DNA from 2 places in the Pseudomonas sp. SDO55104_S430 genome. Region 1 is predicted to be linked to the other one. Evidence: riboswitches for the same ligand, from Rfam matches in the RefSeq annotation. Region 1 holds a riboswitch; the other holds the start of a gene.
The links. Region 1 has a riboswitch for cobalamin ahead of cobW (cobalamin biosynthesis protein CobW). Riboswitches for the same ligand answer to the same signal wherever they lie in the genome.
Positions count from the first base shown of each region.

Region 2: another riboswitch for cobalamin. It lies ahead of cobO (cob(I)yrinic acid a,c-diamide adenosyltransferase); the one in region 1 lies ahead of cobW (cobalamin biosynthesis protein CobW).

Region 1 is NZ_JBSVXG010000258.1:275-6,934, forward strand. It holds gene nfuA (Fe-S biogenesis protein NfuA) at 1-462, shown strand, start outside; gene cobM (precorrin-4 C(11)-methyltransferase) at 614-1,360, opposite strand; gene ACW9JE_RS26775 (cobalamin biosynthesis protein) at 1,455-1,868, opposite strand; gene ACW9JE_RS26780 (CbtA family protein) at 1,865-2,575, opposite strand; gene ACW9JE_RS26785 (CbtB domain-containing protein) at 2,587-2,781, opposite strand; cobalamin riboswitch at 2,903-3,128, opposite strand; cobalamin riboswitch at 3,308-3,521, shown strand; gene cobW (cobalamin biosynthesis protein CobW) at 3,621-4,682, shown strand; partial or broken gene cobN (cobaltochelatase subunit CobN) at 4,686-6,660, shown strand, end outside.
Region 2 is NZ_JBSVXG010000235.1:483-8,002, forward strand. It holds gene ACW9JE_RS25985 (PQQ-dependent sugar dehydrogenase) at 1-907, opposite strand, end outside; gene ACW9JE_RS25990 (hypothetical protein) at 976-1,560, opposite strand; cobalamin riboswitch at 1,723-1,953, shown strand; gene cobO (cob(I)yrinic acid a,c-diamide adenosyltransferase) at 2,037-2,648, shown strand; gene ACW9JE_RS26000 (cobyrinate a,c-diamide synthase) at 2,645-4,045, shown strand; gene bluB (5,6-dimethylbenzimidazole synthase) at 4,042-4,692, shown strand; gene cbiB (adenosylcobinamide-phosphate synthase CbiB) at 4,689-5,597, shown strand; gene cobD (threonine-phosphate decarboxylase CobD) at 5,590-6,588, shown strand; gene ACW9JE_RS26020 (cobyric acid synthase) at 6,585-7,520, shown strand, end outside.

The DNA of each region.
Region 1 (6,660 bases):
ACCTGCATTGCCTACTGCAAGCCGGGCGAAGAAAAACCTGAAGATACGGCGCTGGGGCTCAAAAGCTTCACCGCCTACATCGACGGCTTCAGTGAAGCGTTCCTCGACGACGCCGTCGTCGACTACGCCACCGACCGCATGGGCGGCCAGCTGACCATCAAGGCGCCAAACGCCAAGGTGCCGATGGTCAACGCCGACAGCCCGGTCAACGAGCGCATCAACTACTACCTGCAGACCGAGATCAACCCGGGTCTGGCCAGCCACGGCGGTCAGGTCAGCCTGATCGATGTGGTCGAGGACGGCATCGCCGTTCTGCAGTTCGGCGGCGGCTGCCAGGGCTGCGGCCAGGCCGACGTGACCTTGAAGGAAGGCATCGAGCGCACCCTGCTCGAGCGCATTCCGGAGCTCAAGGGCGTTCGTGACGTGACCGACCACACGCAGAAAGAAAACGCCTACTACTAAGGTGTTCGCTGCGAAAAGAAAAAACGGCGCCCCGTGAGCGCCGTTTTTTTATGGGCTGAGTTCAAGGGCCCCTTCGCGAGCAAGCCCGCTCCCACATTGGGCCTGTGTTCACAAATCAACTGTGGGAGCGGGCTTGCTCGCGAAGACGGACTTATGGGCGATACAGGTGCGAATGCCCGGCACGGTACAGCGACGACTCACTGAACTGATCACTACCCAACACCCGTCCCACCAGTATCAACGCCGTACGCCGAAACCCCTTCTCGGCAACCTTCCCGGCAATATCACCAATCGTCCCCACCACCCAATCCTGATCCGGCCAGGTCGCGCGGTGAATCACGGCGATCGGACAATCCGCGCCGTAATGCGGCAACAGCTCGGCGAGAATTTTCTCCAGATGATTGACCCCAAGGTGAATCGCCATGGTCGCCCCATGCTGGGCCAAACTCCCCAATTCTTCACCCGCAGGCATCGCGGTCCTATCGGCATAACGGGTCAGGATCACGCTCTGGGAGATGTCCGGTAACGTCAGTTCCGCGCCCAACAATGCTGCGCAGGCGGCAGTCGCCGTCACTCCGGGAATGATTTCGAACGGGATGCCAAGCTCACGCAAATGGCGAATCTGCTCGCCGATGGCGCCATACAGGCTCGGATCGCCGGAATGCACGCGGGCCACGTCCTGGCCGTTGGCGTGGGCGGTCTTGATCAGTTCGATGATCTGTTCCAGGTGCAATTCAGCGCTGTTGACCACCTGTTCGGCACTGTGTCCTTCCAGCACGGCGGTGGGCACCAGGGACCCTGCGTAGATGATGACCGGGCAGCTGCGGATCAGGCGCTGGCCCTTGACGGTGATCAGTTCCGGGTCGCCGGGGCCGGCGCCGATGAAGTAGACGGTCATCGTCGGTTCCTATTGAAAGAGAGCCTGTAAAAAGAGGCGCGCAACGCTTCAGATGAAGATTGCTCATGATCGAAGGCGGGGATTATCGGGGATTTCAGGCCGCGCCGGCCAATGCCAGAGTTGCCTGGGCATATTTTTGTCGGCGGATCAGCAGTTTCACCGGCGCATTCGCCAATTGCTCGGCCAGGGCCAGGGCCGCGCTTTCCGCCACGCCGTAACAGCCGGTGCGTTCGAAGGCGATCTGCGAATGGTGGCTGAGCAGCGGTTCATAGGGCGTCAATTGCTCGCTGCTGAAGAACGCCATTGGCAGGCCCAGCTGCGCGGCCAGTTCGATCAGTGCCGGTTCTTCGCGCTTGAGGTCGATGCTGGCCAGGCCTTTGACCTGTTGCAACGGGATCTGGTGAGCCTGTAGCGCCTGATCGAGCAAGGCCCGCAGCGTGCTGACGGGGCAGCCGCGCTGGCAACCCAGGCCGACCACCAGGGTCGGCGCTGCGTTGGTATCGGTCATGCGTGGTATTGACCGTCGCTTTTGCGGCGGAACAGCCAGGCGCTGATCAGGCCCAGGGCCAGCCAGAACGCGACGTTGGTCAGCTGCGAAGCGATTTTGAACTGGGCTTCCAGCGCTTCCGGCGCGAGCATCGAATGCACTTCCGGTTGCGGAGCGCCGATCACGTGGGGAACGGCAATGATCGCCGCGCCCAGTACTTTCAGCAGCCAGTGGCGACCGAAAGCGATCAGGGCGATGCCCGCGGCGGTAGAGGCGGCGGTGCCGATCCACCACAGTTGGCGCTGCGCCAGATCCGCGGCAGCGGTACCCGGCAATTCAGGCGGCAGGCCGAGGGTCGGCGCCAGCACGAAGGTGGCGTAACCGGCCAGACCCCAGAGCAGGCCCTGGGAGGTTTTGGTCGGTGCGCGCAGGGTGTATAGACCGGCCAGCATCAGGGCGAAGCCGACGGCCACCACCAGATTGCCGCCGGTGGTCGACAGCACGCGCTGCCAGCCGTCTTCCGGCTCCCAGGCTTCGGCATCGTGGGTGTGCGCAGCAACGGCGCCTTCGTGGGTGTGTTCGTGGACTTCAACCGCGGCAGGTTCGGATTTTTCGTAGGTCTCGGCCTGCAGAATCAGCGGCGAGACCCAGAAGCTTTGCAAGAGGGTCAGCAGCAGGGCGGCCAGCAGGCCGGTGAAACCTGCGGTCTGGGCAATACGCTTGATCATGTCGGCAGGTCTCAATGGCACGGGAACGCGGCGCTGTGGCGGGTGTCGTGGGCAGCGTTGTGCACCGCTTCGATGTGCGAGAAGCCGGCGAAGTAGACCAGGCAGGCACCCAGGATCGACGCGCAGAAGGCGGCGGTCAGGCGTTGGGTCAGGGTCGTGGTGCTGCTGGCGGATTGGCTGTGGCCGGTGCTGCTGATGATCGACATGGCGTTTCCCTCTGGTCTGTCAGCGGGCAATCAAAAGCGCATGCAGAGGCCCCGCACGACCGAGCGCGCAGGGATTCGAACAGCGCCCGCCCACCGCGGGTTTGTCATTCAGTTGAAGTCTGATTACTTCGTGTTGCGGGCCGGTCTCCGGGCTCGCGAGGGGTAGAAGCCTGTGGCTGATACCGAAAAGCATCACCTTCCCATGCCATATCGGCACAGTGGATCTGACGCTTCGCTCGCTTACCGTTGCGGGGGCAGCACCGGACTGACGTGGCTTTGAGTAAAGCACACGATTCACCGGTTTCCCGTTTCACCCTGTGAAGGGCACCCGTAACAAGTTGTGTAGGAGAGCATGGGCGGGGGTGGGGCGTCAATTGGCAAGCGTTCTCACCTGTGGATCGGGATGCATCTGTTCGCGGGCAAGCCCCGCTCCTACGGGGTGGCGGTGTTCTTTGTAGGAGCGAGGCTTGCCCGCGAAGGCGTCGTAGCGGTCACCACAAGACATTGACCGTCCCCAATACGATGCGTAGCCTTGCGCTTTCGAGGTTCTTCGGCATGTTTGCCGAAGCTAAGAAGGGAACGCGGTCGATGCCGCGGCTGCCCCCGCAACTGTGAACGGTGATGTTCGCTGCCACGCCACTGCACGCTCAGTTCCTGAGCCCGCGGGAAGGCGCAGCCAACGCCAGTCGACCGACCGGCACACCGTCAGCCAGGAGACCTGCCTCGATACAGATTCTCACTACAACCGGGCGGGGTGATCCGGTGGCGAACGCTTGCGGCGCGCGTGCGCGTGGCCGCTCCTCGTCCCGTATGCCCGCCACCTTGCCAAAGGGCATCCGATGAAAACACTGGCCAAACTCCCCGTCACCATCGTTACCGGCTTTTTGGGCTCGGGCAAAACCACCTTGCTGCGCCACATGCTGGACAACGCCCAGGGTCGCCGTATCGCGGTGATCGTCAACGAGTTCGGCGAGTTGGGCATCGACGGCGAAATCCTCAAGCAGTGCTCCATCGGCTGCACCGAAGAAGAGGCCAGCGGCCGCGTCTATGAGCTGGCCAACGGCTGCCTGTGCTGCACCGTCCAGGAAGAGTTCTTCCCGGTGATGCGCGAATTGGTGGCCCGTCGCGGCGATCTTGATCACATCCTCATCGAAACCTCGGGCCTGGCGCTGCCAAAACCCCTCGTCCAGGCCTTCCAGTGGCCGGAAATCCGCAGCGCCTGCACCGTCGACGCGGTGATCACCGTGGTCGACAGCCCGGCCGTCGCCGCCGGCACCTTTGCCGCGTTCCCCGATCAGGTCGATGCCCAGCGCAAACTCGATCCGAACCTGGACCACGAGTCGCCGCTGCACGAACTGTTCGCCGACCAGCTGTCGAGCGCTGATCTGGTGATCCTCAACAAGGCCGACCTGATTAACCCTGAAGACCTGGCCCGCGTGCGCCTGGAGGTGGCCGAAGAACTGCCGCCGGCGGTGAAAGTCATCGAAGCCAGCAACGGTCGTCTGCCGCTGGACGTGCTGATCGGCCTGGGTGCCGGCTCCGAAGAGCACATCGACGGCCGTCACAGTCATCACGACCATCACCACGAAGGCGAGGTCGATCACGACCACGATGCCTTCGATTCGATTTCCATCGAGCTGCCGCAAGCCGACGAAAGCCTGCTGCTGGACGCCCTGACTCAACTGGTGGTCAAGCACGGCATCCTGCGGGTCAAGGGCTTCGCGGCGATTCCGAACAAGCCTATGCGCCTGCTGATCCAGGGCGTGGGCACCCGCTTCGACAAACACTTCGACCGCAAGTGGAATGCCGAAGAAGCGCGCATCACCCGTCTGGTGCTGATCGGCCAGGAGCTGGACGCCGCCGCCCTCGAAGCGCAATTGCGCGCCGCGCTCAGCGTGTAAGCCATGCACCTGCTCAGGACCCAGCCCGGCGGTTTCGTGTCGGATGACAACATCGCCGACCTTGGACAAACCCCCGCCGAGCTGGTGATCCTGTGCAGCGGCGACTCCAGCCTTGCGCTGCTCGCCGAAGCCGCGCAGCAGCTGCCCGAGGATTACCCCAGCGTGCGCCTGGCCAACCCGATGCAGGTGCAGAACCACGCCTCGGTCGACCTGTATGTCGATGAAGTGCTGCGTCACGCCAAGGTGATTCTGATTTCGCTGCACGGCGGCATCGCCTATTGGCGCTACGGTGTCGAGCGGCTGGTGGAGCTGTCGCAACGGGGCGTGCAATTGATTCTGGTGCCGGGTGATGATCGCCCGGACCCGGAACTCAGCGACCTGAGCACAGTAGTAGCCGAAGATCGCGACCGGCTCTGGCATTTTCTCCGTCAGGGCGGCATGGCCAATGCGCTGAACCTGTTTCGTTGTCTGGCCAATCGCTGGCTGGGCCGCGATTATCCTTGGGTCGAGCCACAAACCCTGCCGCGCACGGCGATCTACCACCCATCAAAAAGCACCGCGACATTAAAGGATTGGCAGGCCGACTGGCAGGCCGACCGGCCTGTGGCGGCGGTGCTGTTCTACCGCTCGCATTTGCAGGCGGCGAACACCGCTTTCATTGATGTTTTCTGCCAGCGCTTGCAGGCGGCGGGGCTTAACCCGTTGCCGATTGCGCTGGCCAGTTTGAAAGAGCCCGGCTGCCTGTCGGCGGTCGAGGACTGGCTGGATGAAGTCGAGGCGGGGGTGATCCTGAACACCACCGGCTTCGCCCAATCCAGCCCCGAAGCGCCGCACTTGCGCCCGTTTCGCCGCAATATTCCGGTGATCCAGGCGATCTGCGCCCAGGACAACGAACCGGGCTGGCGCGCCAGTGAGCAGGGCCTCGGCCCGCGGGATCTGGCGATGCACATCGCGCTGCCGGAACTGGACGGGCGGATCATCAGCCGGCCGATCAGCTTCAAGGATCTGGCCTGGCGCAGCGAGCGCAGTCAGTCCGACGTGGTCTGCTACCAGCCCGCAGCCGAACGCATGGACTTCGTCGCCGAACTGGCGCGGCGTTGGATTGATCTGGCGCGCCTGCCCAATGCCGAGAAACGCGTGGCGCTGATCCTCGCCAACTACCCGACCCGCGATGGCCGTATCGGTAATGGCGTGGGGCTCGACACCCCGGCGGCGGCGCTGAATATCCTGCGGGCGCTGCAGCGGGAAGGTTATCCGCTGCCGGCCGAATTGCCCGACAGCGGCACCGCGCTGATCCAGCAGTTGCTCGGGGGCGTGAGCAACGACCTCGACAGCCTCGATCAGCGTCCGTGCCAGCAAAGCCTAGCCATGGACGATTACCTGCGGATGTTCAACGCATTGCCCGAAACCAATCGCGCCGCCGTGCTGGAGCGTTGGGGCGCACCGGACAGCGATCCGATGTGCCGGGGCGGACGGATGATGATCGCCGGCCTGTGTTTCGGCCTGACCTTCGTCGGTATCCAGCCGGCCCGGGGTTATCAGGTTGACCCGAGTGCGGTGTATCACGACCCGGACCTGGTGCCGCCCCACGGCTACCTGGCGTTTTACTTCTGGCTGCGCAACACCTATGGCGCCCACGGCGTGATCCACGTCGGCAAGCACGGCAACCTGGAGTGGCTGCCGGGCAAGGGTGTCGGGCTGTCCGAAAGCTGCTGGCCGGACGCGCTGCTCGGGCCGCTGCCGAACATCTATCCGTTCATCGTCAACGATCCGGGGGAGGGCGCCCAGGCCAAGAGGCGCACCCAGGCGGTGATCATCGACCACCTGATGCCGCCGCTGACCCGCGCCGAAACCTACGGCCCGCTGCGTAACCTGGAGTTGCTGGCCGACGAATACTACGAAGCACAACTGCTCGACCCACGCCGCGCCCGGGAATTGCAGCGCGACATTCTGCAACTGGTGCGCGACACCCACATCG
Region 2 (7,520 bases), on a different contig from region 1:
AGCCATAAAACCCGCCGTCCTTCACCGAAGTGATGTAGTCGGGCACCAGGTCGCTGCCGATTTCGTCCCGCTCATTGACCGCGGTCCACAGCGCGCCGGTCGACGGTTCCCAGGCCAGGCCGTTGGGGTTGCGAATCCCCGAGGCGAAGATGCGGTGGTTGCCGGTGGCGCGATCCACTTCCCAGATCGCCGCGCGGCCTTCTTCCTTGTCCAGGCCGTTCTCGCCCACGTTGCTGTTGGAGCCCACCGTCACGTAAAGCTTGCTGCCGTCCTTGCTGGCGATGACGTTTTTCGTCCAGTGGTGATTCAGCGTACCACCCGGCAGATCCACCACCTTGATGGGCGGTGACTTGATCTCGGTGGCGCCGTTTTCATAGTGAAAGCGCAGCAGGCGATCGGTGTCGGCGACGTAGAGGTCGTTGCCCACCAGGGTCATGCCGAAAGGTGAATTGAGATTTTCCAGGAACACGGTGCGAGTTTCGGCGATGCCGTCGTGGTCGCTGTCGCGCAGCAGGGTGATGCGGTTCGGGCTTGGCGTGCCAGCGCCGGCGCGGCCCATGACTTTCTTGGTGATCCAGCCTTTGATGCCCTTGTTGTCATCGGGCTTGGGCGGAGCGTTGGTTTCGGCCACCAGTATGTCGCCGTTGGGGAGTACATAAAGCCAGCGCGGATGATCGAGGCCGTCGGCGAAGGCGGCGACCTGAGTGCCGCTGGCAGCCACCGGTTTTGAGCCGTCCGGCCAACCGATGGCCGGGGCGATGTTCATGGTCGGAAACAGGGTCTTGTTCGGCTCCGGCAGCTTCGGCGCGGGGCCGGTGCCATCCGAGACTTGCAGGCTGGAGGTTTCACCGCAGGCGACGAGCCCGCAGGCGAAACCGAGGACGAGAACGAGCTGGGGCTTGCGCATGCTGACCTTCCCTATGAATGCAGTGACTTGTTCAGTAGAGAAGCTTCGTTGCGCGATGGTTCAACCGGTCAGCCGTGCGCTTCCTTGAGCAGCATGGCGATGCCGGGGTGATAGTGGCCCGCTTCGTTGTGCAACTTGCGATAGGCGTAGGGGAAATACCAGGCCACGGCGCAGGTGTGTTCCTTTTGCAGGTCGTCGACCATGTCCTGCAATTCTTCGGGGCTGGCGCTGTGCTGGGTTTTCTGTGGCGCGACGAAGAGGCAGCCGAGTTTCAAGTCGCTGGCGTAGCTGATCCGTTTGGCACTGGTGGTGATGTCGTGCAGCGGTTGGCTCAGGTTCAGGTTGTTGACCCGCGGCCAGCGTTGCGTGGCCTGCAGCCAGGCGCGGGCTTCGGGCGTGGCGATGAACAGGTCCGCGCGGCCGTTGCGCTCGCCGTCTTCAATCTGCTTGCGGGTGGGCGATTGTTCCAGGGTGATGATCTCGGCCATCCACGCAGCCGCGCTGAGCAAACCGAGATTGGCTTTTTCATCGAGCCAGTAGGGCGTTTCACTGTCGCCACGGATGGCGTTGTAGCGATCGATACAGTCAAACCAGCGTTCCAGTACCGGGCGCAGGAATTCCAGCTTCGGATTGCTGATGATCATGCCTTGCATGGGGCTCACCTTTTTATTTTGGTGTGAATTGCCGTGAGTTATGGCTCTTTGATATCACTGCTGACAGTGTGGCACAAGATTGGCGTCAGAATATTGAGCAGCAGTCGATATTCCGGAATCAGGCCCCCGGCTTTAATTGACGCTCCACCCCCAACCCTCTAACCTTCGCCGCTTGTTTCAGGTGCTCTGTGGTCATGGCCGACAGAGTGAAACAGGGAAGCCGGTGAGCGGGCGATGCTATGCATCCAGGCTTGCGATCCCGGCGCTGCCCCCGCAACGGTAAATGAGTGAAGGCTGCGTCTTGAGCCACTGTGTCGACGACATGGGAAGGCGCGCAGCCCAGGCCCCGAGCCGCTCATGAGCCCGGAGACCGGCCTGATCCATCCAGATGGCATCACGGTGGGCGATGCCAGGCTTCCCGCTATCTATTCTTTTGCCTGCCCGCCGTTATTCCTGCCTCAACGGAGAGCTCCCCCATGACCGAATCTTCTGATCGTGACGAACGTCATCTGGCGCGCATGCTGCGCAAAAAAGCCGTGATCGACGAGCGTATCGCCAACTCCCCCAACGAATGCGGCCTGCTGCTGGTGCTGACCGGCAACGGCAAAGGCAAGAGCAGTTCGGCGTTCGGCATGCTCGCGCGGTCCATGGGCCATGGCATGCAGTGCGGCGTGGTGCAGTTCATCAAGGGCCGTAACAGCACCGGCGAAGAATTGTTCTTCCGCCGCTTCCCCGAGCAAGTGCGCTTTCACGTGATGGGCGAGGGCTTCACCTGGGAAACCCAGGACCGCCAGCGTGACATCGCCGCCGCCGAAGCGGCCTGGGCGGTGTCCCAGGAACTGCTGCGCGATCCGTCCATCGGCCTGGTGGTGCTGGACGAACTGAACATCGCCCTCAAGCACGGCTATCTGGATCTTGATCAAGTCCTCAGCGATTTGCAGGCCCGCCCGCCGATGCAGCATGTGGTAGTGACCGGTCGCGGCGCCAAGCCGGAAATGATCGAACTGGCCGACACCGTCACCGAGATGGGCATGATCAAGCACGCCTTCCAGGCCGGGATCAAAGCGCAGAAAGGCGTCGAACTGTGAATGCACCTCGTCATTGCCCGGCGGTGCTCATCGCCGCGCCGGCCTCCGGTCAGGGCAAGACCACCGTCACCGCCGCGCTGGCCCGTTTGCACCGCAACCAGGGGCGCAAGGTTCGTGTATTCAAATGCGGCCCGGACTTTCTCGACCCGATGATTCTCGAGCGCGCCAGCGGTGCGCCGGTGTATCAACTGGACATGTGGATGGTCGGCGAGCAGGAAAGCCGGCGCCTGTTGTGGGAAGCCGCCGGGGAAGCCGATTTAATTTTGATCGAAGGGGTGATGGGTCTGTTCGATGGCACGCCATCCAGCGCTGATCTGGCGCGGCATTTTGGCGTGCCGGTGCTGGGCGTGATCGACGGCACCGCCATGGCCCAGACCTTTGGCGCGCTGGCCCTGGGCCTGGCGCGTTATCAGCCGGACCTGCCGTTTGCCGGCGTGCTGGCCAACCGCGTCGGCACCTTGCGTCACGCGCAGTTGCTGGAAGGCAGCCTGACCGAGGGTCTGCGTTGGTACGGCGCCTTGTCCCGGGAAACCGGTATCGAATTACCGAGTCGGCATCTGGGGCTGGTGCAGGCCAGCGAGTTGAACGATCTCGATGTTCGCCTGGATGCCGCCGCCGATGCTTTGGCCAGCAGTTGCGAAGTCGCGCTACCGCCGGCGGTGGAGTTTGCCGCGCCGGATGTGATCGCTGCCGAGTCGTTGCTGGCCGGCGTGCGCGTTGCCGTGGCCCGCGACGAAGCCTTCGCCTTTACCTATGGCGCCAGTCTCGATTTGCTGCGGGCGATGGGTGCCGAACTGCGGTTTTTCTCGCCGATCCGCGACGCGCAATTACCCGAGGCCGATAGCCTGTATCTGCCGGGTGGTTATCCGGAGCTGCACCACGTGGCGCTGTCGCAAAACACCTCGATGCTCAACGCCATCCGCGCGCATCATGCAGCAGGCAAACCGTTGCTGGCCGAGTGTGGCGGCATGCTTTATCTGCTCGATTCGCTGACCGATGTCGAAGGCACTCGCGCTGAACTGGTGGGCTTGCTCGCAGGCGATGCAGTGATGCAGAAGCGTCTTGCCGCGCTGGCCTTGCAGGCGGTTGAACTGCCGGAAGGATCGCTGCGCGGGCATACCTATCACCACTCGCTGACCACCACCGACCTGACCCCGATTGCCCGGGGCCTGAGCCCTAATGGCGGGCGCGGGGCGGAGGCGGTTTATCGTGAGGGGCGGATGACGGCCTCGTATGTGCATTTTTATTTTCCGTCCAATCCGTCGGCGATTGCCGCGTTGTTGGCGCCGTCCTGTGAGGACGCCATCGCGGGCAAGCCCGCTCCCACAGTAGATAGTGTTCTGCCTGAAGAAATACGAACAAATGTGGGAGCGGGCTTGCTCGCGAAGAGGCCATGAGCGACACCACCTTCTCTGAAGCCGAACGCGCAGCCGTCTACCGAGCCATCGCCGAACGCCGCGACATGCGCCACTTCAGCGGCGGCACGGTCGAGCCCGAACTGCTGCGGCGTCTGCTGGAAGCCGCGCATCAGGCGCCGAGCGTCGGCCTGATGCAGCCTTGGCGTTTTATCCGCATCAGCGACCGCGACCTGCGGGGCAGGATCCGCGATCTGGTGGAAGAGGAACGCATTCGCACCGCCGAAGCCCTCGGCGAGCGCAGTGACCAATTCATGCAACTGAAAGTCGAAGGCATCAACGATTGCGCCGAACTGCTGGTGGCCGCACTGATGGATGATCGCGAGCGGCACATCTTCGGTCGGCGCACCTTGCCGGAAATGGACATGGCTTCCTTGTCCTGCGCGATCCAGAACCTGTGGCTGGCGTCCCGTGCCGAAGGGCTGGGGATGGGCTGGGTGTCGTTGTTCGAACCGCAGGCCCTGGCCGATTTGCTCGGATTGCCCACCGGTGCCAAGCCACTGGCGATTTTGTGCCTGGGACCGGTCGAGGAATTCTATCCGGCGCCGATGCTGGTGCTCGAAGGCTGGGCGCAAGAGCGTCCGCTGACTGAAATGCTGTATGAGAATTTTTGGGGAGTGCGTACATGAGTGTGGCGTTGTTGAGTGCCGCCGCGGTTGCGCTGGATGCGCTGCTGGGCGAGCCCAAACGCTGGCATCCGCTGGTGGTGTTCGGCCGTTTTGCCGAGCGCATCGAGCAACGTTTCAACGCGGGCGGTCGCGGCTGGCGCAGCCACGGCGTTACGGCGTGGGTAATCGCGGTATTGCCACTGACCTTGCTGGCCACCGCGTTTTCGTGGGCGCCCTACGTCGGCTGGCTCGTCGAGATTCTCGCGCTGTATTGCGCCTTGGGCATGCGCAGCCTCGGCGAGCATGTCGAGCCGGTGGCCAAGGCCTTGCGCGGTGGTGATCTGGAAGAGGCCCGCAAGCGCGTCAGTTATCTGGTCAGCCGCAAGACCAGCGAGCTGGATGAAACCGCCGTCGCCCGTGCCGCCACCGAGTCGGTGCTGGAGAACGGCAGTGACGCGGTGTTCGCCGCCCTGTTCTGGTTTGCCGTGGCCGGCGCGCCGGGTGTGGTGCTCTATCGTTTGAGCAATACGCTGGACGCGATGTGGGGTTATCGCAACGAGCGCTTCGAGCGTTTCGGCTGGGCGGCGGCGAAGATCGACGACGTCCTCAATTACATTCCCGCGCGTCTGGTGGCGCTGACCTACGCGTTGCTGGGCAAGCCCCGTCTGGCGCTGAAATGCTGGCGTACCCAGGGCCCGACCTGGGACAGCCCCAATGCCGGGCCGGTAATGGCCGCTGGCGCCGGTGCGCTGGGTGTGGAGCTGGGCGGGCCGGCGATTTATCACGGCGAGCTGCACGAGCGTCCGCAACTGGGTGAAGGCGCGCCGGCGGACGCGGACTCCATCGACCGCGGCTGGCAATTGGTCCAGCGCGGGGTATGGTTATGGTTGCTGATTCTCTGCGTGGGAGCTGAGTTCTATGCTTGAACACGGTGGACGATTGCGCAAGGCGGCGCTCGAATACGGCATCGAGGAAGCCGATTGGCTTGATCTGTCCAGCGGTCTGGCGCCCTGGCCGTTTCCGGTTCCCGAGATCCCGCTGCGAGCCTGGGCGCGCCTGCCGGAAAACGACGATGGTTTGGAGCAGGCGGCCTGCGATTACTACGGCACCCTGCAAGCCTTGCCGGTGGCCGGCTCGCAAATGGCCATCCAGTTGTTGCCGCGCTTGCGCCGGGCCGGCAAGGTTGGCGTGCTCTCGCCGTGTTACGCCGAACATGCCGAAGCCTGGCGTCGCAACGGCTACATCGTGCGCGAAGTGGTCGAGCAGGAAGTCGACTTCTTCGTCGACAGCCTCGATGTGTTGGTGGTGGTCAATCCGAACAATCCCACGGGCCTGAGCCTGAGCCTGAGCCCCAGCCGCTTGCTCGACTGGCATTCGCGGCTGGCCCAGCGCGGTGGCTGGCTGGTGGTGGACGAGGCGTTCATGGACAACACACCGCAACTGAGCGTGGCGCCATATGCCCATCAGGTCGGGTTGATCGTGCTGCGCTCGTTCGGCAAGTTTTTCGGCCTGGCCGGCGTGCGCCTGGGCTTCGTGCTGGCCGAGCGCAAGTTGCTCAGGCTGCTCGCCGAACAGGTCGGGCCATGGGCGGTGAGCGGTCCGACCCGGGTACTGGGCCAGGCTTGCCTGCGCGATACCGAAGGCCATGCGCGGCAACGCCTGCGCGCCGAGCAGGCCAGTGAACGGCTGGCGACGTTGCTCGATCTGCACGGCTTTAAGCCCCAGGGCGGTTGCGCCTTGTTCCAGTGGGTGGTGACCGATCGCGCCGGTGAACTGTACGAGTTCATGGCCCGGCGCGGCATTCTCCTGCGCCTGTTCTCGCAAACCGGCAGCCTGCGTTTCGGCCTGCCGGGCGACGACGCCGATTGGGCGCGCCTGAGCGCTGCCTTCGAGGCCTTTGCCAAGGACGCTTCATGACGACGTTGATGGTGCAGGGCACCACCTCCGATGCCGGTAAGAGCACGCTGGTGACGGCGCTGTGCCGTTGGGCCACGCGTCAGGGCGTGCGCGTGGTGCCGTTCAAGCCGCAGAACATGGCGCTCAACAGCGCGGTGACCGCGGACGGCGGCGAGATCGGGCGCGCCCAGGCGGTGCAGGCCCAGGCCGCGTTTCTGGAGCCGCACACCGACATGAACCCGGTGCTGCTCAAACCCAACAGCGACACCGGCGCGCAGGTGATCATCCATGGTCGCGCGGTCACCTCCATGAACGCTGTTGCCTATCACGACTACAAGGCCATCGCCATGCAGGCGGTGCTGGCTTCCCATGCGCGGTTGAGCGCGGTCTATCCGCTGGTGATGGTCGAAGGCGCGGGCTCGCCGGCCGAGATCAATCTGCGCGCCGGCGACATCGCCAACATGGGTTTCGCCGAAGCGGTGGACTGCCCGGTGGTGCTGATCGCCGACATCAACCGGGGTGGTGTGTTCGCGCATCTGGTGGGCACGCTGGAACTGCTTTCACCAAGCGAACAGGCACGGGTCAAGGGCTTCATCATCAACCGTTTTCGTGGCGACATCGCCCTGTTGCAGCCGGGCCTGGACTGGCTGGAGCAGCGCACCGGCAAACCGGTGATCGGCGTGCTGCCCTACGTAATGGACCTGCATCTGGAAGCCGAGGACGGCATCGATCAGCGCCAGGCCGACAAGGCAGAACAGGTGCTGAAAGTAGTGGTGCCGGTGCTGCCGCGCATCAGCAACCACACCGATTTCGACCCACTGCGCCTGCATCCGCAAGTCGACCTGCAATTCATCGGCCCTGGCCAGGCGATCCCTCCGGCCGAACTGATCATCCTTCCCGGCTCGAAAAGCGTGCGCAGCGACCTTGCGTATCTGCGGGCCAACGGCTGGGAC